4 regions of the Salinicoccus sp. ID82-1 genome follow, and region 4 is predicted to be linked to each of the others. Evidence: riboswitches for the same ligand, from Rfam matches in the RefSeq annotation. Region 4 holds a riboswitch; each other region holds the start of a gene.
What was found. Region 4 has a riboswitch for S-adenosylmethionine ahead of J4760_RS06970 (LLM class flavin-dependent oxidoreductase). Riboswitches for the same ligand answer to the same signal wherever they lie in the genome.
Positions count from the first base shown of each region.

Region 1: it holds a riboswitch for S-adenosylmethionine, as region 4 does, so the genes downstream of both, J4760_RS05310 (5-methyltetrahydropteroyltriglutamate--homocysteine S-methyltransferase) here and J4760_RS06970 (LLM class flavin-dependent oxidoreductase) in region 4, are expected to answer to the same signal.
Region 2: it holds a riboswitch for S-adenosylmethionine, as region 4 does, so the genes downstream of both, J4760_RS08855 (methionine ABC transporter ATP-binding protein) here and J4760_RS06970 (LLM class flavin-dependent oxidoreductase) in region 4, are expected to answer to the same signal.
Region 3: it holds a riboswitch for S-adenosylmethionine, as region 4 does, so the genes downstream of both, J4760_RS07405 (ATP-grasp domain-containing protein) here and J4760_RS06970 (LLM class flavin-dependent oxidoreductase) in region 4, are expected to answer to the same signal.

Region 1 covers NZ_JAGFLY010000001.1:1,013,198-1,021,039, reverse strand. Annotated here, with positions in the region: gene J4760_RS05325 (DUF6320 domain-containing protein) at 1-246, shown strand, start outside; gene J4760_RS05320 (sporulation protein Cse60) at 290-439, opposite strand; gene J4760_RS05315 (S9 family peptidase) at 552-2,264, shown strand; gene J4760_RS05310 (5-methyltetrahydropteroyltriglutamate--homocysteine S-methyltransferase) at 2,297-3,403, opposite strand; SAM riboswitch class I at 3,485-3,582, opposite strand; gene J4760_RS05305 (YceI family protein) at 3,760-4,290, shown strand; gene J4760_RS05300 (YkyA family protein) at 4,462-5,100, shown strand; gene J4760_RS05295 (polysaccharide deacetylase family protein) at 5,121-5,993, shown strand; gene J4760_RS05290 (putative glycoside hydrolase) at 5,990-7,195, shown strand; gene J4760_RS05285 (HD domain-containing protein) at 7,299-7,842, shown strand, end outside.
Region 2 covers NZ_JAGFLY010000003.1:209,809-217,650, forward strand. Annotated here, with positions in the region: gene sufD (Fe-S cluster assembly protein SufD) at 6-1,322, opposite strand; gene sufC (Fe-S cluster assembly ATPase SufC) at 1,337-2,122, opposite strand; gene J4760_RS08840 (DUF4870 domain-containing protein) at 2,335-2,670, opposite strand; gene J4760_RS08845 (MetQ/NlpA family ABC transporter substrate-binding protein) at 2,819-3,706, opposite strand; gene J4760_RS08850 (methionine ABC transporter permease) at 3,746-4,441, opposite strand; gene J4760_RS08855 (methionine ABC transporter ATP-binding protein) at 4,438-5,457, opposite strand; SAM riboswitch class I at 5,555-5,655, opposite strand; gene J4760_RS08860 (thioredoxin family protein) at 5,694-6,011, opposite strand; gene J4760_RS08865 (toprim domain-containing protein) at 5,962-6,369, opposite strand; gene gcvH (glycine cleavage system protein GcvH) at 6,431-6,811, opposite strand; gene J4760_RS08875 (Spx/MgsR family RNA polymerase-binding regulatory protein) at 6,880-7,236, opposite strand; gene J4760_RS08880 (thioredoxin family protein) at 7,378-7,695, shown strand; gene aroD (type I 3-dehydroquinate dehydratase) at 7,739-7,842, opposite strand, start outside.
Region 3 covers NZ_JAGFLY010000002.1:398,523-406,364, forward strand. Annotated here, with positions in the region: gene rarD (EamA family transporter RarD) at 1-417, shown strand, start outside; gene J4760_RS07375 (hypothetical protein) at 489-1,271, shown strand; gene J4760_RS07380 (ABC transporter permease) at 1,313-2,443, opposite strand; gene J4760_RS07385 (ABC transporter permease) at 2,430-3,488, opposite strand; gene J4760_RS07390 (ABC transporter ATP-binding protein) at 3,488-4,417, opposite strand; gene J4760_RS07395 (sensor histidine kinase) at 4,544-5,593, shown strand; gene J4760_RS07400 (response regulator transcription factor) at 5,571-6,170, shown strand; SAM riboswitch class I at 6,237-6,339, shown strand; gene J4760_RS07405 (ATP-grasp domain-containing protein) at 6,476-7,438, shown strand; partial or broken gene J4760_RS07410 (DUF2187 family protein) at 7,469-7,579, shown strand; gene J4760_RS07415 (protein-L-isoaspartate(D-aspartate) O-methyltransferase) at 7,841-7,842, opposite strand, start outside.
Region 4 covers NZ_JAGFLY010000002.1:297,771-305,612, forward strand. Annotated here, with positions in the region: gene J4760_RS06935 (2,3-butanediol dehydrogenase) at 1-111, shown strand, start outside; gene J4760_RS06940 (ZIP family metal transporter) at 232-969, opposite strand; gene J4760_RS06945 (helix-turn-helix domain-containing protein) at 1,154-2,248, shown strand; gene J4760_RS06950 (PLDc N-terminal domain-containing protein) at 2,250-2,447, shown strand; gene J4760_RS06955 (ABC transporter ATP-binding protein) at 2,449-3,327, shown strand; gene J4760_RS06960 (ABC transporter permease) at 3,324-4,094, shown strand; gene J4760_RS06965 (catalase) at 4,223-5,878, opposite strand; SAM riboswitch class I at 6,119-6,219, shown strand; gene J4760_RS06970 (LLM class flavin-dependent oxidoreductase) at 6,306-7,685, shown strand; gene J4760_RS06975 (sodium:solute symporter family transporter) at 7,698-7,842, shown strand, end outside.

The sequences.
Region 1 (7,842 bases), on a different contig from region 4:
GTTGCCGGTCTCGTGATGGTGACACTCTCAATCCTGACGAAGCGTCTTAAGTGGAAGGGGTATATCAGTTCCATCCTGATGATTGCACTGAGCTTTCTGCCGGCCGCACTGTATTTCTCGGGTCATGCTACAGTTATCTGGCCGAGTGCAGTCGCCAGTCTGTATGCCTTCATGCTGATTGTGTTTTTTGGTGTGTTTGCCCATCAGACCCTATGGACCCAGTTGAGCAGAAGACTTCATATATAAAGGCGAGAGCCCTCTACTTCAATCGAAGTGGAGGGCTCTTTTATTATTGCTTATAGATGATCAGCACAGCAAGTGTGCTGCCATATGAGAACTTGATATCGATGATTTCTATCTGATGGTTCTCATATAGAAATTCGTTCACTTTCTTATCAAGGCCTTTCTCCGTCATGGCACTTATGGTCTTCACCTTCATTAAGCTTCATCCCCTCATTATCGTTTAATCATATTATCTCCTTAAATTGACTGAAAAGTCACGTAATAATGCGTCGGAAATGGTAAAGTAGTGGCTAAGGGGGAGATACGAATTGAAGGACTACATCAAATATATGAATCTCAAATATCATAGCGAAGAACAAAGCCTTTATTTCATCAGCAGTGAGAGTGGCACGCAGCAGTTATGGAAAATGAATATTGATGGCGGACAGAAGCAAAGGCTCACCGGATCTGATCAGAATGTAAAGAACTTCTGGATTGAGGGGGGGCATATTACAGTTGCAATCGACTATCATGGCAATGAAAGAAACCAGTATCATGCATTCGATGGCAAAGACCTGACGATGTTGACCGATCAGCCGGATTATTTTCATTATTTTGGCATGTACGATAAAGAGAAGCATACGTATACAGTCATCCGCAACCATCATGAATCCTCGGCTTTCGAATTATGCACAATCGATGAAGCGGGTGCTGTTGATATTATTCGCACTTTCGACGCTCCCGTCCATTTCATCCATGAACTGTCACGTGGACGGTTCCTGATGTCGACGGATGTGAATAATGTCGATCAGACGTTGATAATTTTTGACGCGGAGACGGGGAAAGTGAAGACACTCCAATTTCCACAGGCGAGGTATGCAAATTTCAAGTTTGTCCGGAATACATGCCTATGCCTCAGTGACCTGGCCGACGGTTTTAAAAATATATACGAAGTCGATCTCGAGAATGGTACATATGAGAAACGGACCAGCTTCCATTGGGATATCGAGCATTTCAAATTGTTTGAAGACAATCGCAGAGCGTTGCTGTCATGCAATGAAAATGGCTGCTCTTCGCTGTACACCTTGGATCTCGCAACATGGGAAGTGGCCGAACTGCCTTTTGAAAAGGAAGGTGTAGTCCATTCAATGGCTGTTGGGGAGGGTGATAATGTCTTTTTGATCTATTCCTCCGTGGATCAGCCCCACCTGATCCACCGTTATCACCTCACCCGGAAGAATTCTGAAGTGATTGCCGATAATGGGAAAGCTGAAAAAGTAGCGTGGCGCATGGCAGGCTATCCGTCGTTCGATGGATTGGAGATTCCATATTTCATCTACGAAGCAAGCTCGGCTGGAGGGGCTGTCATCCATATCCACGGCGGACCGGAATCACAGGCCAGACCGGAATTCAATGCACTCTACCATCGCCTGAACAGGGCGGGTCTCTCTGTGGCTGTACCGAATATACGCGGCAGTATGGGATACGGACGCGCCTATCTTGAAGCGGATGATAAGGAGAAGCGGCTTGCTGCGATGCAGGATATCGTGGAATTGAGACAGCATCTGATTGAAGCAGGGTATGCAGATGATTGGAATATCAGTGTAATGGGCAGAAGCTACGGTGGTCTGATGACACTGCTGCTGGTCACGCATCATCCGGATCTGTGGACTGCTGCAGTGGATATTGTCGGCATATCGCATTTAAGGACATTCTTTCGGCATACGCCCCCATGGAGACGCAGCCTGAGAGCAGCCGAGTATGGTTCCATAGAGGCGCATGGTGCGTTTCTGGATGATATCTCTCCGCTTTCCAGAAGCAGGGCAATCACTGCCCCTCTGATGATATTCCATAGTCATCATGATTCACGTGTGCCATATACTGAATCCGTGCAGATGGCGGACGCCATGACAGAAAGCGGGCAGGATGTAACTTTTACAGCCTATGGCAATGAAGGTCATACTTTCATGCATCGGGAAAACCTTCAGGATATGAACCGAAAGATTACTGAATTTCTTGCTGCGTACCACACAAAAGCGTAAAAATAGGAAGCACCGAAAGGTGCTTCCTATTTTTATTCACTCAACAGCTCGTCGGAAAGAGAAACGATATACTTCAATTTTGCCCACTGTGCTTCCTCTGTGAGCTCATTACCATGGTGTGTGGAGGCAAATCCACATTGAGGGCTCAGGCAGATCTGGTCTTTTGATACGTATTGTCTGGCTTCCTCGACACGTTCCTTGATAACATCAGCATTTTCCAGTTCACCATGCTTGGAAGTGAACAGGCCGAGAACAACCTGGGGGCCATTCTCAGGGATATGCGCCAATGGTTCAAAATCTCCGGAACGGTCATCATCATACTCGAGGAAGAAACCGTCCACCTGCTCTTTGGCGAACAGCACAGGAGCAATTTTGGCATAGCTGCCTTCAAATGCCCACTTGGATCTGTAGTTTCCACGGCACAAGTGAGTCGTCACTACAAGGTCATCCGGCTTCTTCTCAAGTGCACCATTGGCGACTCTCAATGCGAGGTCGATCAGCGTCTCCCTGTCGTAGCCGCTGTCATTGAACGGAACTTCAGGGGCACTGAGGCCGGCGATATACACATCATCCAGCTGGAGATATCGGCAGCCGGCATCGTAGAAGGCCTGTATGGCATCCTGATAGGCTTTGATGACATCATCCGCATATTCCTCGACGTCAGGATAGATATCGAGGTTTCTAACACCCGCATTGAACAGCTGGTTCGGGCTCGGAATGGTCTGTTTGGCTACTGCACGATCACCGACGATCTCCTTGAATTCCTTGAAGTCGGCCACGTGGGGATGGTCAGGGTTGAAAGATACTTTGCCGGTTACTCGGATGTTGTATCTTTCCGTTTCAATGCCGTCGAACTGGTAGCCGTGGTCCGGTATGTAGCCTTCCACACCATCCAGGTGCTCCAGGAAATCAGTGTGCCAGAAGCGGCGTCTGAACTCTCCATCTGTAACTGCTTTGAGTCCCACCTCGATCTGCTTGTCGACAACACGCTTGATCTCTTCTGTTTCAATCTCCCTCAGTTCTGCATAAGATATCTTATCCTGGGCGTAGTCCTTTCTCGCCTGGTGGATGCTGTCAGGCCGCAGAAGACTGCCCACATGATCCGCTTTGAATGGTGCCTGCACTGTAGTTTTTGTCATTTTAATCCCTCATTTTCAAATTTTAATATAATAAATCCCCAACTTATCCGGTTAAGATAAATTGGGGATGAACACCCGTTTATCTCATCTGCGAGCATGGCTCTCTGGATTTAGCACGACACTTCATGTACGTTGCTGAGGTTTCATCGGGCCAGTCCCTCCACCTCTCTGGATAAGAGTTGTAATTATTATATTAGTGAGTACTCTAAAGGATAAAGAATTTTCTGTCAAGTGAAGCAGTAAGATTGACTATAACCATTTTTATAAATAAAGTATAAATAACTTGCTAAAAGTAAGTGTGTATTGTAATATTGAATTGTCTTTAATTAGAGATAATATTTTCTGGAGGGATTACAATGACAAAATTCGTATCAGATCCAGCGCACTCCGAAGTCGGCTTTCAAGTTAAACATATGATGGTTTCAAAAGTGAAAGGGTACTTCGAATCATTTATATTTGAAGTGGACACAGACAAGCTGGAAACATTCGAGAATGCTGAAGTGTATGCAGAAATAGACGTAGAGAGCATCAGCACAAAAAATGCAGATCGTGATGCGCACTTGAAATCAGAAGATTTCTTCAACGTTGAGAAGAATCCCAAAATCATCTTCAAATCAAGCAATGTTACGAAAAATGGGGATACAGTGACCGTCGAGGGCAATGCAACAATCAATGGCATCACCAAGGAGATGAGCATCGACCTGCAGTACAATGGCAAGGGCACAAATCCTTGGGGGCAGGAAGTGCATGGCTTTGAAACTGAGTTTACAATCAATCGTGAAGACTTCGGCCTGACATGGAACCAGCAGCTTGAAACTGGCGGTGTACTTGTCAGCAAGGACGTCAAGGCGATGCTCGAACTTCAGTTCTCCGAGCAGAGCAAATAGAATAGGCAGTATCCGGTTCAACTGGCCACGGGAAGTGATTTTTCACTCTCCGTGGTTTTTTTGATGTATAAACTGGGGACAAAAGCAATTGTCAGAAGTCATTTCCTCAATTTACAATAAAATTCAGAACTGTTATACTCGCGAGAAGTCCCTCAATAAAGGAGATGGCACATGGGAATGAAGAAAAGAAAACTTCTATCAGGTGCAGCTGTGTCGATCATGCTGCTGTCAGCATGCAGCAATGATATCGAAAGCATCCAGCAGGCACTTGATGGATCGGAAGAAAAACAGGCATCTGCTGTTTCGGAACTGCAGCAGGTGATGGAACTGGAGAGCCAGCTCCAGAATGCATTTCAAACGGGTATATCGGAAGATGAAGATTTGAGTTCTTTTTCTGACGGGTCTGCTGCTGTCTTTACTAATATCGATGAAAGAAAGCAGGCATTGGAGAATCTCGATGGCATCAGCAGTGAACTTACCGAGCAGAAGGAAAAGTTTGCAGAAATTGATGTACAGAGCGTTTCTGAAGAAACCGTCGATGAGGTTGAAAATACCATCCAATCCTTGAACGAATCCATTGATGCGTTTGCAGCGAAGTATGGAGAAGACCTTGAACAGCAGAGGGATTATTTCGAATCCCTGGGGCAGGATGACACTACATATGAAAATTTCAAGACAGGGATAGAGTCCATCAATGACAGTCGCGAAAAGACGCAGTCACTGCTTGTCGAACTGGATACGGAGATTGCTGCCTTGCAGAATATGCAGGGTGACCTTTCCTCACAGCTCGACGCAGCAGCCGATGAATGATGTTACCAAAGGAGATGGACATGATGAAGAAAAGAGTACTTCTATTGATGTGCTGCGGCAGTATACTATTTGCCGGCTGTCAGAACGATAGTCCTGAAGATGAATCGAACGCCGACGCATCCTCACACCAGGCGGCAAACGAAGAGCAGCCGGAATCAACTGAAGAATCAACTGTGGAAGAAGTGACGGAAGAAGCTGAAACAGTGGAATTGCCAAAACCGGTTGAACAAGCAGCATATGAGTATAGTGTCAACGAAAATACATATGCAATACAGCCGATCGAAGGCAGCAGTGCAGAGCCGCAGGTCGCCCTGCTGACATATGATGACGCACCGGATGGTCATGCTGTCCGGATTGCTGAAATACTTGCACAGCATGACGCGCCGGCCATATTCTTTGTCAATGGAATGTATCTTGAATCGGAAGCGGGCAGGGATGCTCTCAACACGATCCATGAAATGGGTTTTGAAATCGGCAACCATACACAGACGCATGCCAGCCTGCCGGATCTTTCACCAGAAGCACAGCGCGCGGAGATAGTGGAGACAAATGATCTGGTTGAAGAGATTACAGGTGAGCGGCCCCGCTTTTTCCGTGCCCCTTTCGGACAGAATACCGAAACATCAAGCCGGATTGCCAGTGAACAGGGGATGGTACTGATGAACTGGACGTACGGTTACGATTGGGAGGCAGCCTATCAGGAAGCGGATGCTCTGGCGGACATCATGGTCAACTCGGAATATCTCAACGCCGGTGCCAATCTGCTCATGCATGATCGTGCCTGGACACGGGATGCCTCTGCCGATATTGTCGAAGGTCTGAGAGGCAAAGGGTATACCATCGTAGATCCGGACAAAATTTCATCTCCGGAAAGAGAGGCGGCAGCCGAATGAGCGGACGTATGATTGGTTCAGCAATAGCACTTCTATTTTCAACACTATTTATTGCATCGGAAGCAAGTGCGGCGGAAACTTCGGTGCTGGATCTGCATGAAGGTCCTCTGCTGAGTGTACCGGAGGAATTTCCAGAGCAGTTCAAGTATGACAGCGGCGTCGATATCGCCTATCCGGAGTCGGGGGTCAAGGGCATCTATGTATCTGGATATTCCGCGGGTGGCGCAAGAATGGATGATCTGACCGGTCTCATTTCAAATACAGCGCTGAATGCGATGGTCATCGATGTCAAAGAGGACGAAGGCTACATGATGATGGATCTTGATTCCGACAACGAGACGATCCAGTCGCTTTCCTATGATTATGTGGATCCCGAAAAGCTGATGACACATATGGAGCAGGAAGAAATATATCCAATTGCTCGTGTCGTCGTCTTCAAGGATTCACAGCTGGCCGAAGCAAGACCCGAGCTCTCCTTCACGGATCAGAACGGCAATGTGTGGAAGAATGGTCGTGGAGAAAGCTTCGTCAATCCTTTCTCAAAAGAAGTATGGGACTATAACGTGGAGGTGGCGAAGCAGGCTGCAAAACTGGGATTCAAGGAAATCCAGTTCGACTATGTCCGCTTCCCCGAAGGGTTTGAACACCGCGCAGATACACTCGAGTACACGATGGGCGAATATGAGAATGCGGATATGAATGCAGTCGACAAGCGCGTTGCTGCTGTGACTGATTTTGTAGCATATGCGCGACAAGCGCTCGAGCCATACGATGTGGATGTGTCCGTCGACATCTTCGGCTATGCAGCCACCTTGCCGGAAGCGCCCGGCATCGGCCAGAACTTCTCCAAGATAGCGAGCAATGTCGATGTCATCTCATCCATGATCTATCCGAGCCATTGGGGAAACGGCTATTTCGAAATTCCGAAACCCGACCTTGAACCGTATGAAACCATTTCGGAATACATGAGGGTAGAAAATGAAGTACTTGGACAGCTTGAAGATGCTCCTGTATCCCGGCCTTGGCTCCAGGACTTCACTGCTTCATATCTGGGCGCTGGAAACTATAAGCAGTATGGTGTCGAAGAAATCGAAGCACAGGTGCAGGCCCTTTACGATAATGGCGTACAGGAGTTCCTGCTGTGGGATGCCTCGAACAGATATACGCGAGGCGTGGATTATGCCGATGATGGAGCGCAATAATAGTAACAAACACATAATGGAGATCATGTCCCTCGACATGGTCTTCATTTTATTTGATAATGATTTTAACAAGGCAATAACAACCGTAAAAGGAGCAGAGCAGATGGACCACAGCCATATTATTGAGGACGCGAAAAAATGGGTGCATGATTTTCATGCACAGGATGCAACAGGGCATGACTACTGGCATATCATGCGTGTGTATAACAACGCCCTCTCGCTGCAGGACGAAGAGGGGGGAGACCGCTTCATCATCGAAGTGGCGGCGCTCTTTCATGACATGATCGACTATAAGCTGACCGGCAATGTGGATCAGCAGATTGATGAGATAGAAAGGTTTCTGGATGAGCGGGATGTGGAGGCGGATACCATACGGCGCATCGTCCATGCCATGCAGGCTGTATCCTTCAAAGGGGGAACCAATGCGGTCAAGGTGGAATCGCTTGAGGATGCAATCGTGCAGGATGCGGACCGTCTGGATGCACTTGGCGCAGTCGGCATTGCGCGGACTTTCGTATATGGCGGAAATAAAGGGCATGATATGCACCATCCGGACACACAGGTACGTGAAAATATGACATTCGAGCAGTATAGCCAGGAAGACAATACGATGATCAGCCATTTCTACGAAAAACTGCTGAAACTGA
Region 2 (7,842 bases), on a different contig from region 4:
AAAGCTTATTTTGAGAGTACTTTCAGCTCGATGACTTCCTTAAGCTGCTTTTTGACGGATTCGATCGGCAGTGCGCTGACAACCGGATCAAGGAATCCGTGGATGACAAGTCTTTCCGCTTCCTTCTGTGAAATACCGCGGCTCATCAGATAGAAGAGCTGGATCGGATCCACACGACCGACGGAGGCGGCGTGACCTGCTGTTACATCATCTTCGTCAATCAGAAGAATCGGGTTGGCATCGCCGCGTGCTTTTTCACTCAGCATGAGTACTCTGGACTCCTGCTGGGCGTCACTGCCCGCTGCACCATGCTTGATGTAGCCGACACCGTTGAAGATGCTGGAGGCACTGTCCTTCATGACGCCATGCTTCAGAATGTGTCCGACAGAATCCTTTCCGTAGTGGATGATCTGTGTTGTGAAGTTGAGCTTCTGCTCACCACGGCCCACAACGACTGTCTTCAGGTTGGAGTTCGAGTTGTCGCCCATCAGGTACGTTGTATTGTCATTGATGACGTTGGAATCATTCATCAGGCCAAGTGCCCAGTCGAGTGTTGCATCTCTGCCGACGATTCCGCGTCGGTTGATGTAGCCGGTAAATCCTTCAGCGAGGAAATCCACTGCACCGTAGTTGATTTTGGCATTGTCTTTGGCAATGACTTCGGAAATGATATTGATCTGCTCATTGGATCTATCAACGTTGGAAAGATAGTTCTCCACATAAGTCAGCTCGGAACCTTCATCCGCCACGATCAGTACGTGGTTGAAAAGGGAAGTCTTTTCATCGTCGTGCAGGACGACCATCTGTACCGGATCTTTGATCTGCACATTTTTAGGGACATAGACGAACAGTCCACCATTGAGCATTGCTGCGTGGTATGCTGCAAGTTTGTGCTCATCGATTTTGACGCCTTCGGTCATGAAGTACTTCTCGACGAGTTCAGGGTGATTTGCACTTGCTTCGATGATGTTTTCGATCACTACACCCTGATCGAGCAGTTCATCGGAGACCTGCAGGTACGCTGGCGTATTGTTGTGCTGCACGTATATATTCTTCGTGTGTTCAATGTCGAGCAGGTTTCTTACCGCTTCCGGCAGTTCTTCAAGAGAACCATAGACTGCACTGTCTGTTACAGGCTCGGAAACAGTGAAGAAATCCCATTTATTTATTTTTGTTTTATCTGGTTTGGGCATTTCAAGGTTTTCAATAGTTGCCAATGCTTCTTTCTTCTGGCTGATGAGAAGTTCAGATTCTCCACGTGATTCTGCACGGGAGATGACTTCATCAGCGTTAATAACAAATTCATTAACTTCAGTAGCCATGGTCATCCTCCTGTCTATTCTACATCTGCAGCGATAGTTTCGTCGTCAATGCCAAGTTCTTCCTTGATCCAGTCATACCCTTCAGCTTCAAGACGCTGGGAAAGTTCCTGGCCGCCGGATTTCACAACACGGCCCTGCATCATTACGTGTACAAAGTCAGGTGCAACGTAGTTCAGAAGACGCTGGTAGTGCGTGATGATCAGCGCGCCGAACTCTTCGCCACGGAGTTCATTGATGCCTTTTGATACGACTTTGAGCGCATCGATGTCAAGACCGGAGTCGATTTCATCCAGGATGCCGAATTTCGGTTCGAGCATCATGAGCTGCAGGATTTCGTTACGCTTCTTCTCACCACCGGAGAATCCTTCATTCAGGTAGCGTGTTGACATATCGAGGTCCATTTCCAGATAGTTCATGTTCTTATCGAGCTTTTTGATGAACTGCATCAGGTTGATTTCATCGCCCTCTTCACGCTGTGCATTGATTGCAGAACGGAGAAAGTCGGAATTCGTTACACCGGAAATTTCGGATGGATACTGCATACCGAGGAAGAGACCTGCCTGTGCACGCTCATCCACTTCCATCTCAAGTACGTTTTCACCATCAAGAAGTACTTCACCTTGAGTCACGTCATATCTCGGATGTCCCATGATCGCCTGGGCAAGCGTCGATTTACCCGTACCATTCGGTCCCATTACAGCGTGGATTTCTCCCTGCTTGATTGTGAGATCGACACCTTTCAGTATTTCTTTGCCGTCTATTTCGACATGTAGACCTTTGATTTCTAGAACAGAAGCCATTTATTAACCCTCCAACAGATAATTTATATGTTATTCTCCATACCAGTTTATAATAATTCTAAATAATAGTCAAAGTCTGGCATGGGATTTGATTTACTATTACATTATAACGTAAATGCGCTGCACTTTAAACCTTTACACTCCTCCGGTACGCCTCAAAACGACAAAATAAACCCCACGACTGATAATGGTCATGGGGTAAATGAAAATGATTATTTGATGATATCGAGAGTGAATGGTGGTTTGTACATAATGCCATCATTTGCTCTGATGGCACCGACAATCAGAAACACATAGAACAGCACGGTGATGATCGGACCGATGATGAGACCGATGAGAATAAAGGATGACAGCCAGGCGATGAACATGTAGATGGTATAGGAAATCCCAAAATTCGCCACGTTCCTCAATGCTTCTGCTGTTACCGGATCATCATCCTTCTTCAGCACCCAGATGAGCAATGGTCCTACAACTGCTGTAAACGCGGAGACGATAAACGATACCATGACAAGCGCTTTGTCGAAAAGCTGGGTATTCTGTCCATACATTTTCCTTCCCCCTCCGGGATTCATGATCATACATTATAAATATACCCCCAAAATGGAAAAAGTAATAGTGATAAGTACTCCAATTGATAATCCGGCCCTCTTTTTTTCAATTGAAAAACCTCCGGCCATCGGGCCGGAGGTTCATCTGCTATTGTACAGGAATGACTGCACCTTCGTAGTTGTCTTCGATGAACTGCTTGATTTCATCGCCTTGAAGCACTTCAACGAGTCTCTGGATATCTTCACGATCCTCATCGCCAGTGCGCACTGCGACCAGGTTGGCATAAGGAGATTCGCCATCTTCAACGACAATGGAATCCTCAACCGGGTTCAGTCCGCCATCAAGCGCGAAGTTGGAGTTGATGATGACTGCCGGCGCTTCATTGTTTTCATACATTGAAACGAGCAGTTCCGGTGCTGTCTGATTGTTGAATTCGAAGTTCTTCGGATTTTCAGTGATATCGTCGAAAGTTGCATTCTGGATTTCGATGCCTTCTTCGATTTCAATCAGGCCTGCATCGACGAAGAATGACAGGAAGCGTCCTTCTTCAGCCGGGTTGTTGGATACAAGAATCGTCGAACCATCCGGCAGATCCTCGAGGGATTCATAATCCTGTGAATACACAGCCATCGGCTCGATATGGACGTTGCCGGCGCTCGTAATGTCATAGCCGTGGGATTCCTTCTCTGTTTCAAGATATGGTGTGTGCTGGAAATAGTTCGCATCCACTTCCTCATCCGCGAGCAGACGGTTCGGTGTCGTATAGTCGTTGACGATCGCTATGTCGAGCTCGATGCCCTCTTCTTCGAGAATCGTTGCTGCTTCCTCAAGAATTTCAGCATGGGGTGCTGGTGAAGCTGCGATGGAGATTGTTCCGCCCGCCTCTTCAGCTTCTTCGTTTTCTGCCGTTTCGGATGTTTCGGCGCTTTCTTCACTATCCTCGGTTGTCGCTGCTTCTTCCGAGCCGCCGTTGCCGCACGCAGCCAGAACAGCTGCAAAAATTGAGATGACCATCAGCAAAAAGTATTTCTTCATGTACTTCTACCTCTTTCCCTATTGTATTTATTTTATTGATTACCGCTTATCGACCGCTTTGGCAGTCAGATCACCTATGATCTGTATGATGAAGACAATAACCAGAATTACTACTGTTGCGACCAGAGTGACATCACTCTGGTTTCTCGTGAAACCGACCATGTAGGCCAGATTGCCAAGCCCTCCTGCGCCGATGACACCTGCTATCGCAGTGGATCCGACGAGCATGATGGCAGTGACCGTTATACCTGATATGAGGGCCGGCAGTGATTCCGGCAGCAGCACCTTGCGGATGATCGTCCATGTGCCTGCACCCATCGATTCCGCTGCTTCTATGACACCCTTGTCGATCTCTTTGAGTCCAATTTCAACCAGGCGTGCATAGAATGGCGATGCACCGATGATGAGAGCGGGCAGCGCACCCTGGGATCCCATGATCGTGCCCATGACCACTTTGGTGAATGGGATGAGCAGGATGATCAGAATGATGAAAGGAATGGCTCTGAACAGATTGACGAGAAATGCCGTAAAGCCGTATACCGGACTGCTGGCTGCATGTTCACTTTTCGAGGAGAGGAACAGGATGATTCCGAGCACCAGTCCGAAAATGAAAGTGAATACAGTCGAAATGACAGTCATGTAGAGTGTTTCATATGTTGCTGTTAAAACATCGTCCCACCGCACATTCTCAAAGGAGAACATTTCAGCAAACGCATTGATAAATCCAATCATCATCCTTCTACCTCCACTGTTACATCGTGCTCGGCAAGCTCTCTTTCCAGGTTCCCAAGGTCCGTTTCATTGATGTCGATCGCCACATAAAGGTGGCCGTATGATTCATTGTTGGTCCGCTTGATATTGCCTGAAAGAATGTTGAGATCAAGATTATACTTCTTGATGACCTGGGAGACGATCGGTGCCTTCGACTGGGAGCCGACAAAGCCGAGCTTCAGTATTTTCGAAGTCGGGAACATTTCCCTGACCTCCTCGAAAGAGAGCGCCGTCTCCTCGTCATTGATGTCATCTTTGACGAACCGCTTCGTCACACCATGCTCCGGATTCTGGAAAAGTTTGAGAACGGGACCGGTTTCGACGACCCGTCCGCCTTCCATTACCGCTGCACGATCACAGATCTTGCGGATGACATGCATTTCGTGCGTGATCAGCACGATGGTCAGGTCCATCTCATCGCGTATCCTGACGAGCAGATCGAGCACTTCATCCGTCGTCTCGGGATCCAGTGCACTCGTCGCCTCGTCACACAGGAGCACTTCGGGTTCATTCGACAGTGCCCTTGCGATGCCGACACGCTGCTTCTGTCCGCCTGAAAGCTGGCTCGGGTAGTTGTCCTCGCGTCCCGTCAGGCCGACCAGCTCGATCAGTTCCGCGACACGCCGCTTCTGATCCTTCTTCGGCACACCGGCGATTTCGAGCGGGAAACTGATATTCTCCGCAACAGTTCTCGACCAGAGAAGATTGAAGTGCTGGAAGATCATCGATACTTTCTGGCGCTTTTTCCTGAGCTTCGCCCGGTTCATCGTACTGATGACATCCTCTCCAATCACCACTTCGCCTGAGGAGGGCTGCTCCAGGCCATTCAGCATCCGGATCAGCGTGGATTTACCAGCACCCGAGTAGCCGATGACACCAAAAATCTCACCCTGGCGGATGTGGAGTGTCACATCATCCACTGCCTGTATATCATTGTTTTTAGTTTTGAAAATTTTAGTTGCATTACGAATGTCGATCATATGTCTCATCCTGACTTGTATATTGGACAGTACAGGCTGTCCGCCTATAGAAAAAGCCTACTCAAAAGTTGAGTAGGCATTGGTTTCGACCATCAGCCTCTCATCTTCGATCAAATCGATCATGTGAATTGGCACCTTGTCGTAATGACGGTTGCCGTGGTTTCATAGGGCACTTCCCTCCACCACTCTTGATAAGAGTTTTTATTAGATTGTTATTAATAGTACCATCTGTATTCCTATTCGTCAACAAGGAATTCATCCATTACTTCAGTCAGATAGGGAACCGACTGGAATGCATATATTTCCTTTGTGAGTTCGCCATTTTTGAACAGCAGCAGTGCCGGCGTGGATCTGATCTCATATGTTTCAATAAAGTCCTTCTGGTAGTTCAGATCGATTGATGCATATGAGAAGTTTCTCAATTCCGCCACCACGTCGAGCATCCGCTCGGCAATGTGACAGTTGGCACATATCGGCGCATAGCCGAATATGATCAGCGTCTCTTCAGACTGAATACGGCTGGTAATATCTTGTACTCTGGATTCTTTCATCATTACTGAACTTACCTTTCATGATCAGGCTCGTATCTACATAGAAATCATGTCTCATGAGGACATTGGCGAGATAGTCCCGCGGGCAGCGGCCCACCTCACCGAACTTCGGGTCGATATATATATGGGTGCTTTCACTCAAGTGTTTTTTAAACCATTTCCGTATGTTTCTGCCTTCTTTATCTGCGTCGGACAGAATATAGATTTCAGAACCATTCAGCTGGTCGAGAATATCATCCAATTTTGCGATACCCATTGTACCATGGGTGCATATGATCTGTACAGGTTCAATCAGGACTTCTTCGATACGCCGTTTATCCGTCTTTCCTTCGACAATAAGCACTTTATCGGAAAAATACATAGTCATCACCCTTGGTATGATATTTTTAAAAAAACTCCAGACCGGGTCCAGAGTTTACACTTTATGCGTCCACCATTTCATCATAGGCATCGGCATTCATCAATTTATCAAGTTGGGATTCGTCGGACAGTTCAACAACAACCATCCATGCGCCTTCATATGGAGATTCATTGACAAGCTCCGGGCTGTCTTCCAGTCCTTCATTGATTTCAACTACAGTACCACTGACAGGTGCGTAGAGTTCAGAGACCGTCTTGACGGATTCAACGCTGCCGAAAGATTCGCCGGTAGTGAGTTCATCACCTTCAGCAGGCAGTTCTACAAAAACAATATCACCGAGCTCGGATTGAGCGAATTCCGTAATACCGATTGTTGCCTTGCCATCTTCAACTTTGACCCATTCATGATCTTCTGAATACTTGTATTCTTTAGGTGTTGCCACGACAATAACCTCCTTTTTCTACTACACTCATATAATCTCATAAGTCCCACTGTGAAGGCAAGGCTAATCTAGCTGCTCACGAGCTGCCTGTATTCCGCCTCTTTGAAGCCGAGCAGCACGCTTGTACCATCGTATAGCAGTGGACGCTTGATCAGCATGCCGTCCGAGGAAAGCAGTGCAAGTTTTTCATCCCGGGACATGTCATCGAGACGATCATTCAGATCTAGGTCCTTATACTTTCTACCCCTTTTATTGAAAAGCATGTCTATATCCGTGCCGGAAGTTTCCAAGAGCTCACGAAGCACCTCGGCACTCGGTGGACTTTTCACCATGTCGACGCTGTCGAACTCGACGCCACTGTCCTGAAGAAATTTCTTTCCTTTGCGGCATGTAGTGCATTTCGGGTATTCATAAAATGTAATCATTCGTCATCCTCCAGAAGGTTTCTTACTTTTAATATACGTAAAAGCTGTTCGCCATTGCAAGCCAAATAAGCATGTATCTTCCATATTCCGAATGAAAGGTGATAGAATGAAGCTAAATAAATTGATAAAGGAGTACTTATGATGGAAGCGATCAGACAGTATGATGACTATAAAGAGAAAATACAGGGCGATGATAAGATCATCATCAAATTCTTTGCAGACTGGTGCCCGGACTGCACACGCATGAACATGTTCATCGACCCGATCCTCGAAGAGTACAACCAGATCGACTGGTACGAGCTCAATCGTGACGAGCTGCCTGAAGCGGCAGATGAAAATGACGTCATGGGCATTCCAAGCCTGCTCATCTTCCAGAATGGCGAGAAGCTCGGCCATCTGCACTCTGCAGATGCCAAATCACCGGAATCGGTCAAGGATTTCCTCCAGAACACCCTCTAGATACGACAAACGTCCAGCTCGTCGAGCAGGACGTTTTTATTTTCTATTCAAATATCTTCAAGTTGTTTTTCAGATCCTGTACATGGAACTGCCCGGGTGCTGCCTTGTGTGAAATATAGCCATAAGTCAGGCAGGAGCCGAAAACGC
Region 3 (7,842 bases), 100 kb from region 4:
CTGATCAAGAAGGTCATCAATATGGACGCCGTATTTGCACTTGCTGTCGAAACATTTGTACTGGCGCCATTTGCGCTGATCTATATCCTGTTCCTCGAAGGCAGTGGCGTCGGCAGCTTCGGCATCAATATGGACAGTCTCATCATGATCGGTACAGGTGTCATCACAGCAATCCCGCTGCTGCTGTTCTCACTCGGTGCACAGCGCATCCGTCTGTCACTGATCGGCATTCTGCAGTACTTTGCACCGACAATCATGCTTCTGATTGGTGTCTTCATGTATGGAGAGGCCTTTACGGATATCCATACCGTTGCCTATATCTTCATATGGGGCGGGCTTGCGCTCTACACATTCAGCCGATTCAGGGAAATGCGCAGCCAGGCTCGAAAAACACCGAGAAGGCGCGCGGGCTACTAGCATATTATTAGTGAATTGAAAAAAATCGTGATATGATTTATGGAAATCAGCGTTCTAAGGAGTAAGGAAATATGAATGTACCAAAGTATCTGCTTGCCACCGTGGCGGCAACGGCCATTCTTGCCGGCTGCCAGGAGGATGCACAGCAGGGTGATATAGAGGAGACATCAGGTGAAGCGGCACAGGAAACAACCGAAACAGCGACAGCGGAAACGGAAGACAGGCAGCTCTCGGAAATAGAGACGGACGATGCGTCGCTGTCGGCGATTCTCGAGCAGGCCGAGACGATCGAAAGCTATCAGGCGACACTTGACCTTACTGCTGTTGTCGATGGCGGACAGCCTGAAATGCTCGAAGCGGAGGTAAGGTTCAAGGATGAAGAACCACCATCCCTTCATCTGATGTCTGAAGGTGAGGACCGTACAATCTCAAAGAATGGGACGACATTCTACAATAATGGTACGGATTGGATCGACATATCCGATTCGGTCAATGTGGATCAGCTCTATCACGTCACCTACAGGAACGCAATCCTGTCATTTGCCGATATCAAGAGTGAACTTGAATCGGAGGAAAATGGAGACCAGGTGATCTATACGCTTGAAGGACAGAGCAACGAAGTGTTTGAAACGTTCGAAGAACTGTTTGCAGTGGAATTCGGAAATATCGATACTTCAAAAGTGGAGAACGATGTAGAAATTGTTGTCGGCAAAGACGATTCACTCATCCAGTCGATCACTTATGAAGCGCAAGGTGAAGACGCGGAAGGTACATATGAACTCTCCGGAGATGTCGAGTTCACATCCTTCAATGATGTAGGTGAGATAGAATTGCCCGAAGCAGTACAACAGTAGAATGAACGCCCCTGGAGCAAAGCTCCAGGGGCGTTCATTGTCTATGAAGCGATTTTCTTCTTGTTCTCGAGAATCATCCCGATAATCAGGAATGCCGCTGTATAAAGGACGACAATCAATATCGGAAAGCTGCTGTCAGTCCATGAAATATCCGGTTCTGCGTAAATCTGGGTGAAATGGTAGAGCGGCAGGTAGTGTGCAATATTCTGAGCCGTCTCTCCCATGATTTCAAGCGGGACCATGATGCCGGACATGAAGGCCATGCCGATGGCAAGGAAGTTGGCGAGACCGTTTATGATGAACTTGTTCGTCGTCAGAGCTCCGATGACATAGTGGATGGACAAGGTGAATGATGTAATCAGCACAAGTGCAATGAACATCTTTACAAGCGGTATCCCTTCAAGATGTCCTGCTCTCAGCATGATGCCACCAGAAAGCATGAAACATACAACGAACAGTCCGATGACTGTCTGTGCCGAAATCATCTGGACCATCAGAGTCCGGGTCGGCATAGGGGAGACGTCGATACGCTGTCTCAGTTCTGTCGTATTGAACTCGGACATGACGTTGCCGACGATGATGAGCAGGAAAAGCATGATCCAGTAGCCTGCGAAGCTGATGAAGGTACTCATATAGCTGAAGTTGTTCTGGGAGGCGACATCCACAGACTCGTGAAGCTCTACGGGAACTCCATCCGCAAGGAGTGCGTTCATCTGTTCGATGTCCACTTCACTGGAAGTCGATTGTTCAGCGTCCAGGAAGATGAAATAGCGGTTCACAACGTTTTCAATCTGCAGATGAGCCATGCCCCTCTGATCGCTGATGACTTCGACAGCCGGTGCGGCATCGGCAAGCCGTTCTTCGAGATTGGAAGGTATTCGAATGATGCCGTCACTGATACCAAGAAATATCTCTTCTTCGAGTGCGCCAAGATCCGTACTGTCATCCACCACCTCCACAGTATTGTCCGAAGAGAGGTAGTCTATGAATCCTCTGCTGATTTCACTGCGGCTCTGGTCGATGACTTTCAGGTCGAGCGCTTCACTTTCATAAGTCTGACGGCCGCTGTTCTGTGAAAATCCGAATGCAAAGATGAAAAAGGCGGTCAGAAAAATCAGCATCAGGTACTTATACTTCCAGAAGTGGAGGAGTATGGATTTAAATACTGTCATATTGTTTCCTCCTCAATACAAGTAGTGTCACGCCAAAGAGCAGCAGTGCATATGCCAGGAGCAGACCGATTGTTGGCAGGTAGTCACTGTAGTTGCCGAGGAAGTTGATCCTGTACATCGTATCCGTCATTCTGGCAAGCGGGTTCAAGGTGTTCAGCCACGGCATATTTTCACCGATGATTGTTCTGATTTCGGGACCCATCAGCCCGGCCAGGAACGACAGAGTAATCATGAAGATGACTGCAAAGGTCGTTTTGATATTGGCATTGATGCCTGGAATCAGACCGATGAACAGTCCAAGGCCGATTCCGGTCATGTTGGCAATGAAAATCAACAGAAGGGTCGACCACAGCTCGGTGAAGAGCGACATCTGATAGAATATGGCGATGGCCGAGAGGACAACTGTATTGGATAGTACATTCAGCAGCAGAGAGCTGGCGACACTTGAAAAGAGGAATTTGTATTTGCTGTATGGGCTGGCTGAGAATCGTGCGCCCATCAGGCTCAAGTTCGGCTGCACTGTTGAAACGAATTCGATGGCCGAAAACATGCCGTAGATGGAGATCATGCTGATCAATGCATAGAACAGTACGGTTTCCGGTTCAGCATTCTGGCTGTTCGGAATGATGTACTCCTGATCATAGTCGAAATTTTGGAAAGGGATGCCGGACGCGCTGACATTCCTGATCTGATCCAGCACCGACTGGAGAATCGTCTGGTTGATGCCCGTCTCTGTCACGAGCAGTTCAAGTTCAGTGCTGCCATGCACGTAGCCGGCCATCTCGCCTGCTTTCATCCTGTCCACAGCCTCGCTTTCACCAAGCTCCGTGAGAACGATGAAATCGATGGTGCCGAGCACTTCCGTCACGGGATGCCCGGGTTCGATACCGACTTCTATGTCTTCGATTTCCGTACCACCCATACTCGATGTGGTCATTGTGAACAGTCCGCACATCAGGAGCGGATAGCATAAAGTCCAGAACCAGTAGCCGAAGTCCTTGAAATTGATACTGATCAAGTATCTGATCATGCGTAGAATCACCATCAGTCCCTCAGCTCCTTTCCTGTGAGTTCGAGAAAGATGTCACTCAGTGTCGACCGCTCACTTGAAAGCTCCGTATAGCTCATACCTCTTGATTCCATGAACTTGATGAGATCCGGCAGATTGTTCTCCTGCTTTTCAAAATGGATCAGGTAGTTTCCATTTCTTTTTGTCACCTTTACGACGTGGGGCAGCTCTTCAAGCTGTGCCTCGATTGTCTGATCTTCTGTAATGAAGCCGACTTCAATCCGTTCTTGCGTGGAGATTGTGTTCTGCAGCTCATGGACAGTACCGGAAGCAATATTACGACCGGAATCCATGATGACCATGCGGTCGCACAGCTGCTCGGCCTCTTCCAGGTAGTGGGTTGTATAGATGATGGTCGTTCCCTGGGCTTTCATTTTACGTATGCCTTCCAGTATGAAGTTTCTGCTCTGTGCGTCGACTGCGACCGTAGGCTCATCCATGAACAGAAGCGCCGGCTTATGCGCGATTCCACAGGCAATGTTGAGGCGTCGTTTCAGGCCGCCGCTCAACTTCTTTGGAACGAACTTGCGGTACTTGCCGAGATCCACAAACTCGATCGCCTCCTCAACAAGCACCTTGCGTTTCTTGCGGTCCGTCACATAGAGTCCACAGTAGAAGTCGATGTTCTCGTAGACATTCAGCTTGTCGAAGATGGCCAGCTCCTGGGGTACGATGCCGATTCGGCTTTTGACCGCATTGTTGTTCGGATGCACCTGCTGGCCGAATATCTCGATTTCTCCTTTGTCGAAAGTAAGTAGTGACAGCATGCAGTTGATTGCAGTCGTCTTGCCGCATCCATTCGGACCGAGCAGTCCGATGATTTCTCCTTCTTTTGCTGCAAAAGAAAAATGGTCCAGTGCGATCAGCTCATTATATCTTTTGACGACGTTCTCCATTCTGATCATGGCAATATCCCCCTGTATTGATTGATGCTTTCAGTTTATACTGTTATTAAGTTCTGCGTTAGTGTATAGAATAATGACTGCACATGACATCTGTCATGAATGGGGGTGGCTGGCCTGATAAATGTAATGGAAAAGATGGTTCTTTATTTTATTCTCACGGCGTACTACTTCATCACCATTGACGAGCCGAGCCTCGTGATCGCGCTGCTTGCCTTCATCCTGTTCTTCATTGTGGATGTGTTTGAATACCGCTACAGTGTGCTTGCCGTATCAGCAGTCTATCTGGTCTTCATCTTCGCAAGCACAGAGTGGATATTCTATATGCCGCTGTTCACACTGGTGGTCGCAGTAAGATATGGAGGTATTGCCTTCGCCACGCTGGTCCTCCTTTTCATCGAAGCGGAGGTCATCCTACTGATGATTGCACTCTTCGTCCTCTACATGAGCTATCTGAGGGCAAGGCTTGATTCATATGAAAGGGAGAACCGGAAAATAAGGGATCAGCTGACGAGCGACAACCTGCTGCTTAGACGGCAGCATAATGAACTGCTTAAAAATCACGAGAAGGATGTTCATATGGCGGGGCTTAATGAGCGCAACCGTATCGCACGGGAAATGCATGACGCGCTCGGCCACTCACTCAGTACAAGCATCCTGCTGATAGAATCCCTCCAATACATAAAGGATGAAGCAAAGATAAAGCAGTCTCTTCAACTGCTGCAGGAGCGTCTGAAGGGCGGCATGGACGATATACGGACAAGCATCCATCAGCTGTATGAAACCTCGATTGACCTTGAGGCAAGGATCAGTGACTACATCAAGGAGATGGACCGGTATCACATACGACTGAGATATGACGTCACTTCCGCTCTCGACCATGAAATGAAGATGGATATATTGAGCATCATCAAGGAATCGCTGACCAACATCAGAAAGCATTCGGATGCCGAGAACGTCAGAATCGCAATCAGGGAACAGAAGGATGTCATCATAATCTCCATTAAAGATGACGGGTCGGAACGTCCTGCAGTGAAGAAGGGGATGGGGTTGCTTGCCATGCAGGAAGTGGTCGGGAAGTACAACGGCATCTTCAATACATTCCATGAGGGCGGGTTTTCAATCCACATCACATTATATAAGGAGGGGGAGAGAGATGAACATAATCATAGTGGATGATGATGCACTGGTGGTCAGCGCTCTCAGTACCATTCTCGAAGGTTCCGGCTATACCGTTGCCGCAACGGGCCGTAGCGGGGAGGAGGCGATTGAGCTGTATAGACAGTATCAGCCCGATCTACTTATGACGGATATCAGAATGGATGGTGTAACAGGGCTGGAAGCGAGCCGAAAAATACTTGAGCAGTGGGCGGATGCCAATATTCTCCTGATCACGACTTTCAAAGATGATGCGTACATCCATGAAGCACTGAAGATCGGCTGCAAGGGGTATCTTTTGAAGGATAATTTCAAGGGCATTCTTCCTGCTATCCAGGCAGTCGCTTCCGGCAACATGGTATTTGACAGCGATATTGTAAAAAGCATGGCGACGAAATCCCATTTCAAGGCGATGGAGGCACTATCAAAGCGGGAGTGTGAAATACTGGAGCTTGTTGCAGAAGGACTCAGCAACAAGGAGATTTCAGAAAAACTGTACCTGAGCGAGGGGACGGTCAGGAACTACATTTCCCAGATGCTCAACAAACTCGAACTGCGCGACCGGACACAGCTCGTAGTGTATTATTATAGAAGCTGAACTATTGACAGATAATTCTTTCTGCTTTATCATATCCATTAACCTACTAATTTAATATGAATTTAATTCTTATCCAGAGAAGCTGAGGGAGATGGCCCTATGACGCTTCGGCAGCGGGTTCTTTGAACACTGTGCCAATTCCATCAGGTGCACGCCTGGAAGATGAGAAGAGATGAATTGCAGGAAGCTCTTTTCTTATCCGAAAAGGGCTTCTATTTTTATAGATGGTTAAGCGGTTGCGGAACAGGTGATGGAAAGGATAGAGTTGCGAGCAGTAGGAGATAGACAAAGCAGGAGGAATGACTATGGCTAAAATATATGTACTGCATGAAAATCCGGAATGGACAGAACATCTTTTCAGACGTCTCGATGAACTGGGGCTGCCCTATGAGGACTGGCAGCTGTCTCAAGGTACGGTGGATCTGACAGCCACACCGCCTGAAGGCATCTTCTACAACAGGATGAGTGCCTCGTCACATACACGCGGCAACCGCTATGCACCTGAACTTTCCAATGCTGTATTGGCATGGCTTGAGCATCATGGTCGTACGGTCATCAATGGCAGCCGGGCACTTCAGCTTGAGGTGAGCAAGGTGCTGCAGTACCTGGAACTCGAGGAGCATGGTGTAAAGACACCGAAAACCGTCGCTGCAGTCGGAAAGGACCAGATACTTGAAGCTGCAAGGCAGTTCGAAGGTCAGTCCTTCATCACAAAGCACAACCGTGCTGGAAAGGGTCTTGGTGTCCAGCTGTTCGATTCCATCGAGGTACTCGAAAGATATGTAGAGAGTGATGCGTTCGAGGCGCCGGTCGATGGCGTGACGCTGCTCCAGGACTACATCAAGTCTCCGGAATCCTTCATTACGCGCTGTGAGTTTGTTGGCGGTGAATTTGTCTATGCCGTCCGTGTCGATACGTCGGAAGGGTTTGAACTATGCCCTGCAGATACATGCTCGATCGAGGATCTGTTCTGCCCGGCAGACAGTGCACCTGCCGAGACGCCGAAGTTCAGAATCGTCCAGGACTTCGACCACCCTGTACTCGAGAAATACAGGCAGGTCCTGAAATCCAATGACATCCAGGTCGCAGGCATCGAATTCATCCAGGATGAGGCAGGAAACATCTACACTTACGATATCAATACGAATACAAACTATAACAGCGATGCAGAAGCGGAAGCGGGCCAGTTCGGCATGCTTGAACTTGCAAAGTTCCTGAAAAGCGAGCTTGAAGCGGTGACAAAGACATCGGTTTCTGCATCGAAATAATCGATGGCAGTTAAAAACCTCATCCACAGAATGAGGTTTGAGGAAGTAGAAATAAGAGCAGCGAAAGTCGGAAATATCGTGGAATTTGATGATATGAGAGGCAAAGTCGAGAAAGTGAATGAAAACTCGGTCATCGTCAATGGCGTTTCAGGTTTGTTGGGGGTGGGCGAGTGGGAATGAGGTTGGCCCTCCAACTTGCCATGGCACCGCCCGCGATGGTGAATTAATCTCCTAACTTGCCATGGCACCGCCTACGATGGTGAGTTGATGCCATCACCCCACCCCACCCCGCCCAATCCCAAAAAAAAGACTGAAGACATGTCATTTTATAATGACTTTGTCTACAGTCTATAACCTCATCCACAGGATGAGGTTTGCTTTTATCCACTTGCTACAAAGCCCTC
Region 4 (7,842 bases):
GTCATTACAGACCACATCGAATTGAACGAGATTGTGGACAAGGGCTTTGAGGCATTGCTGAACGACAAGAGCCAGTCCAAGATTCTTGTCAGGCTTGGTGGAGAGAAATAGTATAGACGAATAAAAGGCAGCCTGCATGACGTGCACCCCTAAAGTTGAATGGAGTTCAACTTTTGGGTATCACGTCAGCATGGGCTGCCCTTTTTTATGTTTTCAGCATTATGACCTGTGTCATCCCAGTACCAATGTAATGAAAATGCCGAATGCGGTGATTAGTCCCACGATGGGTCCGCCTTTTTCATGGGCTTCCGGCATCATGGTGGAGGCGACCATCGCAATGATTGCACCTGCAGCGAATGATGAGATCACCGCCTGCATGGATTCGGATGTCTGATCAAGCAGCGAATAGCCCAGAAGGGAGCTTGCTGCGGAAGCGACAAGTACGAATGTCCACATGAATATCACCCTTCTGGTCGTATATCCATCTTTTTTCATCCCGGTTGTACTGGATATGCCTTCCGGCAGGTTGCTGATGAAAATTGCTACGATCAAAGCAGCGCCTACTCCGCCACCCTGCGCAATCCCAAGACCGATTATCGCTGTTTCAGGGATGGCATCCATAATGGTTCCAACAAAAATGGCAAGGCCGGATCCGCCTTCAGCACTTGAAGACACTTCATCCTTTCGACTGGAACGTTTACGATGCTTACCGCCTTTTCGGCTGATGAATACATCAAATGCTGTGAAAATCGCGGCGCCCCCCAGAAATCCGAGCGCAATGTCCCCCAAGCCGCCCAACTCTGTCGCTTCTCCTAGAAGTTCGAAACTGACTGCACCAATCAGCGCACCGGTCCCGAGCGCCATGATGTAGGCGATCAGCCGCTGTGGCAATGACATGATCAATACAATCAGCGCACCGAGCAGGTTTGCTGATCCAGCAATCGCTCCCCACATTAAAGCAGAAACCATCTGCCTCATCCTCCTTCAGCTGACATCTTTCTCTACTACCCCTTCCGGTATAAGCTGTAACCTCCCTTATTTATATTGCTTCCTGAAAGTCAACCTGTGGTTAACTTATGTCGCATTTATCTATATATTAGTAATATATATACCGACTGAAACGATTTATGATGAAAATAGAGGAGGCAGATGCATGAATGATATAAATGTAGGACAGAGCATTTTGAGCAACAGGAAGCGGATCGGATATACACAGTCTGATATCGCAGTTTTTCTGAACATCAGCAAGGCTGCAGTGTCGAAGTGGGAAAAGGGGCACTCCCTGCCTGAAATCAACTATCTCGCAAGATTGGCCGTACTGTTCGACACTACGCTCGATGAGCTGGTCAGTTATTCACCCCAGCTTTCGAAACAGCAGATCAGGATTTTATATCATAAGCTTGCCGGCCTGTTCGAGAGTGATGATTATGATGCAGCTCTTGAAGCGGTTCAGAACCATGCCCATCGCTATTACAGCTGCTATCGCTTTTTGACTGTACTGACGGGACTGCTGATCAACCACGCCTACTTGGATGAAGATAAGAGAGAGACATTTAAGCTTGCAAAGCAGCTTATCTCGAGGGTGCTTCTGAATTCGGACTCTCTTCATCTCAAGGAGCAGGTCACATTTTTCAGAGCTGTCATTCATCTGATGGAGCAGCAGTCGACAGAAGCGGTGGATCTGCTTAAGGATGCTGCCCTTCCAAAGCTGCCGGCGAGTACCCTTCTGGCACAGTCCTATCAGATGCAAGGGGAAAACCAGAAAGCGAAAGCTGTTCTGCAGATTGAGGTCTATCAGAATATCGTCTTCATCATCGGAGATTTTACAATGATGATAAAGAGTGGACTATACGATGATCTTGAAAAGCTGATCAAAAAAGGTGAAGCAATGGACGAAGTATTCAATCTCAAAGCACTTCATCCGAATGCCATGCTGAACTTCTATCTTGTGTCAGCCATGCAGCTTGTCGATGATCGGGAACGATGCTTCCATCATCTCAGTGCGTTTCTGGAATCTGTGGAAAATCTGCTCAGCGACTATTATCTGCATGGGGATGAATTCTTTACGGAAATCGATGAGTGGGTGGCAGATTTCGACATCGGTAAGGACGTACCGGTAAATTTCGGTATTGCCAAGGAACAGCTGGTGAATGCACTTGTCGATAACCCCGCTTTCATGGAATTGAAAGATGATATAGCGTTCAAGAATATTGTTCATAGATTGAAAAAGATTGTGGAGGAAAATTGATATGAATATGGATATACAGGAATATCTGCCATTTTTGATTCCTTTATTTCTGCTGCAGCTGGTCCTGATGGTGACTGCACTCATCATGATCATCAGACAGCAGAGATTCAGATACTTCAACAGAATAATATGGATCGTTATTGTAATTATCCTTAATATTATCGGGCCGATCCTATACTTTGTATTGGAGCGTAGATGATATGGATATTTTAAGGATAGAAGGGCTTAAGAAGGCGTTCGGTGAGAAAGCGGTCATAGAAAATCTGAACCTCGAAGTGAAGGCTAATGAAATATATGGTTTTATCGGCAGCAACGGTGCGGGAAAGACAACGACAATGAAAATGGTGCTCGGTCTGCTTGCGGCGGATGAAGGCGATATATATGTGTGTGATGAGAAGGTGCGCTTCGGAGATACTTTGACGAACCGCCATGTCGGCTATCTGCCGGATGTTCCTGAATTCTATACCTATATGAATGCAGTGGAATACTTGAAGCTATGCGCCGATATTACACGAGTGGAGAAATTGTCGCAGGGGAAACGGATCGATGAACTGCTGAAACTCGTCGGGCTGGACGGTGAAAAGACGAAGATCAGGAATTATTCGCGAGGTATGAAACAACGGCTGGGTATTGCCCAGGCACTCATCCATCGTCCGAAACTGCTGATCTGTGATGAACCGACAAGTGCCCTTGATCCGAAAGGACGGATGGAGATACTGAAAATCCTGAAAGAGATCACAAAGGAGACGACGGTCATATTCTCAACCCATATACTGTCTGATGTCGAACGGATCTGTGACAGGGTGGGGATTCTTTATGGTGGCTCGATTGTGAAGGCTTTCGATCTGAATCAGGACGCACTCGGTGAAAAGGGTATTGCCATCGAGCTGGACCGGGCTGCATATGAAACATTGAAACCGTTGCTGGATATCCAGCATGCGGAAGGGACGACATACGTCGTAGCGAATCATTCCTTGAAGGAGATCTATGACACGCTCCATGACCATGAAATATATCCTTCAAAAATCATAAAAGAGCAGAAATCGCTTGAAGATGTGTTTCTGGAGGTGACATCATGAGACAGATATCTGCACTGTTCCGAAAGGAGCTCATTGAGTCCTGGCGCAACTTCAAATCGATGGCCTTCCTCATCGTATTCATCATCATCGGAGTGCTCAGCCCCTTTACAGCACTCATAATGCCGGATATCCTCAGCATGGTCATGGAAGATTCAGGTATAAAGGCGGATATTCCGGAATCTACAGCGCTGGATTCATACACACAGTTTTTCAGCAATATGAATCAGATGGGGCTGGCCATATTCGTCATTATTTTCGGCAGCATCCTCACCCATGAGTTCAGCCGCAACACATTGGTGAACCTGGTGACAAAAGGGCTGAAACGGACAAATGTCATCGTTGTAAAATCGCTGTTTCTCGTGTTCCTCTGGACGCTTGGATACGTCATCAGCGCATTGGTGACATATGTCTACACCCTCTACTATTGGGATGAGTCAGCGAACCATCTGGTACTATCATTCGCAATGACATGGATGTATGGCCTGTTTGTCATCAGTCTCATCATGCTGGCCTCAACCTTCTTCACCACTAGTTTCATTGCAGTGCTGTCCAGTGTATTGGCCCTCGTCATCGTGATGCTGATGGCAAGCATCCATCCGGATATTGCAGAATACCTGCCGCAATACTTGATCGGGAGCAATATTGGTCTGCTTGCCGGGGAGATTGAAAGCGGGGATGTCCTGTGGTCTTCGGTCATAACAGGGGCTGCAACACTGGTGTTTTTCATGCTTGCGATACTGAGGTTCAAAAAAGTGCCGATGAACTGACATCTTTTCGATAATCGTCGCAATAAAGCCCCCTTCATCAACCATCGAAGGCTGATGAAGGGGGCTCGTCTTTCCATTGAATGCCTAAGATCTCTGTTCCGGCATCATACATAATATGCAGTTTGGTTCTAATATGGTTCGGATTCGTTGCCTTTATCCACTGCTTCTTCTGTGGCCTTCTGCTGGCTCTTGGTACCTTTGCCGTATCTGGACTGCTCTCCGGCTTCACGGCCTGGCATTTCCTCTTCCTGCATGTCTTTCATTTCCTGGGTTTTCTTTTCGATGCCTTCTTTGACAAGGCGGCCGTATTCTTCGTCGGCCTGGCTGAAGTGATAGACCATTGCTTCCTGGATGCGTTCGTCACACTGTGACAGCACGTTCGAAAGGTTGCTGATCAGTTCTTCGCGCTCCCAGTCGGCCAGGTTGCGGTAGGTTTCGCCGGCCTGTCCATAGTTGTTCGGACGATCGATCGGCTTGGTCATTGCTGCTGCATTGTATGTCGGCTGATGCTGAGGTGCTTTTTCTTCCGCTTCCTCGAGTCCGCCGATCATGGATGGTTCGTAGTTGATGCTCGGGTCGCTGCTGCCTTCCTCCGGATTGCGGTGATCGAGCTGGCCGCGATGCTGGTTGGTGCGCACTTTGTTCTTCGGTGCGTTGACCGGCACTTGAAGGTAGTTGGCACCAACGCGATAGCGCTGCGTATCGGAGTAGGAGAACGTCCGGCCAATCAGCATCTTGTCATCGGAGAAGTCCATGCCATCGACGAGGACACCGGTACCGAATGACGCCTGTTCGATTTGTGCGTGGAAGTCGGTCGGATTCTCATCGAGTACCATGCGGCCGACAGGCAGCCAAGGGAACTGGTCCTCGGGCCAGAGTTTCGTATCATCAAGCGGATCGAAATCGAGTTCCTCATGGTAGCCGTCCTCCATGATCTGGACGAACAGTTCCCATTCCGGATACTCGCCACGCTCGATTGCTGTATAGAGGTCCTGTGTGGCATGGGCGACGTTCCGTGACTGGATATAGTTTGCATCCTCCTGTGTCAGGTTGCGGATGCCCTGCTTCGGTTCCCAGTGGTACTTGACGAGTACAGCTTCACCTTCATCATTCACCCATTTATACGTGTTGACCCCGGACCCCTGCATATGACGGTACGTCGCAGGAATGCCCCACGGGGAAAACAGGAAGGTGATCATGTGCGTCGCTTCCGGTGAGCGGGAGACGAAATCGAACATGCGTGTCGGATCAGGGACGTTCGATACCGGATCGGCCTTGAAGGCGTGGATCATATCCGGGAATTTCATGGCATCACGGATGAAGAAGATTTTCAGATTGTTGCCGACGAGGTCCCAGTTGCCGTCCTCAGTATACATTTTTACAGCAAATCCTCTCGGATCCCGTTCCGTTTCCGGTGAGTCCTTGGCACCTGCAACGGTGGAGAAGCGTACCATGAGCGGTGTCTTCTTCCCTTCGCCCGAGAATACTTTTGCACGGGTATATTTCTCGACCGGCTCATCGCCGACCTTGCCGTACGTCTCGAAGTAGCCGAATGCGCCGGTACCACGTGCGTGAACGACACGCTCCGGCACTTCCTCACGGTCGAAGTGGGACATCTTCTCAAGGAAATGATAGTTCTCCATCGTCGCCGGTCCCCGGTCACCGATGGTGCGCAAATTCTGGTTATCTGTAACAGGGCGGCCCTGGCGGGTCGTCAGTGTATCGCGTTTCGCTTCCTTCTCGCGTGGGATTTCATTTTCCTTCTGATAGTTCTTATCTGCCAAAATCAAAACCTCCTATGAAATAGTCATTCAACCAAAATCGTATGGTACTGAAAACATATCAATCGGATAGGCTATAATTTATAATTCTTCTAATCTGTACACTTATGATTATAGATTCTGAAATATTCAAAATCAAACGATACGGCGCATTATAATTCCTATTTAAATACTATAATTTACTATTGACACCATTGCTGTGATGGTATATTCTAGTCATCACAACTTAATATTTTCTGAATATTCTTATCCAGAGAGGTGGAGGGACTGGCCCTTTGAAGCCTCGGCAACAGACCAATTGTGTACTGTGCCAATTCCAGTAGCGACTTGCTAGAAGATAAGAAGGGATGCATGTATTCATATATACAGAAGCCCCCTCTTCTTATCTTAAAGAAGTGGGGGCTTTTATTTTGAAAATGGAGGCATGACTATGACAAAGAAGCAGATTCATCTGAATGGATTCATCCAGAACTCGCCATCACCGCACTCTACAGGACTATGGAAGCATGAAAAGGATCAGGGCACCCACCACAACCGCCTGGACTACTGGACGGATGCGGCAAAGACACTTGAACGGGGAAAGTTTGACGCAATGTTCATTGCAGATGTACTGGGTACATACAGCGTCTATGGAGACAGCCATGATGCGGCGGTGAAGCATGCCGTCCAGCTGCCTGCCCACGATCCGACACTCGTGATTCCGGCCATGGCGGCAGTCACGAAGCACCTTGGGTTTGCACCGACGATATCGACGACATATGCCCAGCCCTACGCCCTGGCACGGCAGCTTTCGACACTCGATCATCTGACAGAGGGCAGGGTCGCCTGGAATGTCGTGACATCCTACCTCGAGAGCGAAGCGGTGAACCTCGGCCTCAAGACACGGCTGCCGAAGGAGATGCGCTACAACCGTGCCGATGAATTCCTCGAAGTCGTCTATAAGCTGTGGGAGGACAGCTGGGAAAATGATGCGGTCATATATGACCGGGTCAGTGATACATTCGCTGATCCGCAGAAAGTGCATCTGATCGATCATCATGGCGAATTCTTCGACGTACCGGGACCGCACCTTGTTGAACCTTCACCGCAGCGGACACCGGTACTTTTCCAGGCTGGTGCATCGCCGAAAGGGCGTGACTTTGCAGCAAAGCATGCAGAAGCGGTCTTCACGAAAAACCATTCGCTCGCCGCCCTCTCGGCCTATGTGAAGGATATAAGAGAACGTACTGTAGCACAGGGGCGGCAGGCGGATGATATCAAAGTATTTCCGATGATCCTGCCGATTGTCGGCCGTACGGAAGCGGAAGCATATGAGAAATATGAAGCGCTGAAAGACAGCGTCAGCTATGAAGGGACGGCGGCACTGCTGTCCGGTCACACCGGCATCGACTTCTCCCGATATGATCCGGACCAGTACATTGAAGATATTGAGACAAATGCAGTACAGGGGAATCTTGATATGTATGCAAAAGACCCGGACCGCAGATGGACATTGCGGGAGGCGATCAAAAATCATGGTCTCGGCAACGGCACAGTGAAGTTCATAGGGACACCAAAACAGATTGCGGACCGGATTGAAGAATGGGCGACCGAAGGGGACGCCGATGGGTTCAACGTGGCCCAGGGGGATTCACCGGGGACTTTCGAGGCGTTCGTGGACCTTGTCGTCCCTGAACTTCAGGCGCGCGGCATCTACCGCACCGAATATGAAGGAGAGACGCTGCGTGAGAACATGTTCGGCAAGGGCAGGGCACATATTGCGGAGAACCATCCAGCGAGAAGACAGAAACTGGCCAGTCATATCAAATAGGAGGGGATGTTCATGGAACTGATCACTTTATATACATGGATTGGTTTCGCAGTATTTCTGCTGCTGATGGCGGCAGTCGGCTATCTGAGTTCAAAGAAGATGAAGACGATGAGCGATTTTGCGATCGGGAACGGTCTCGGCCCGTATGTGCTCGGCT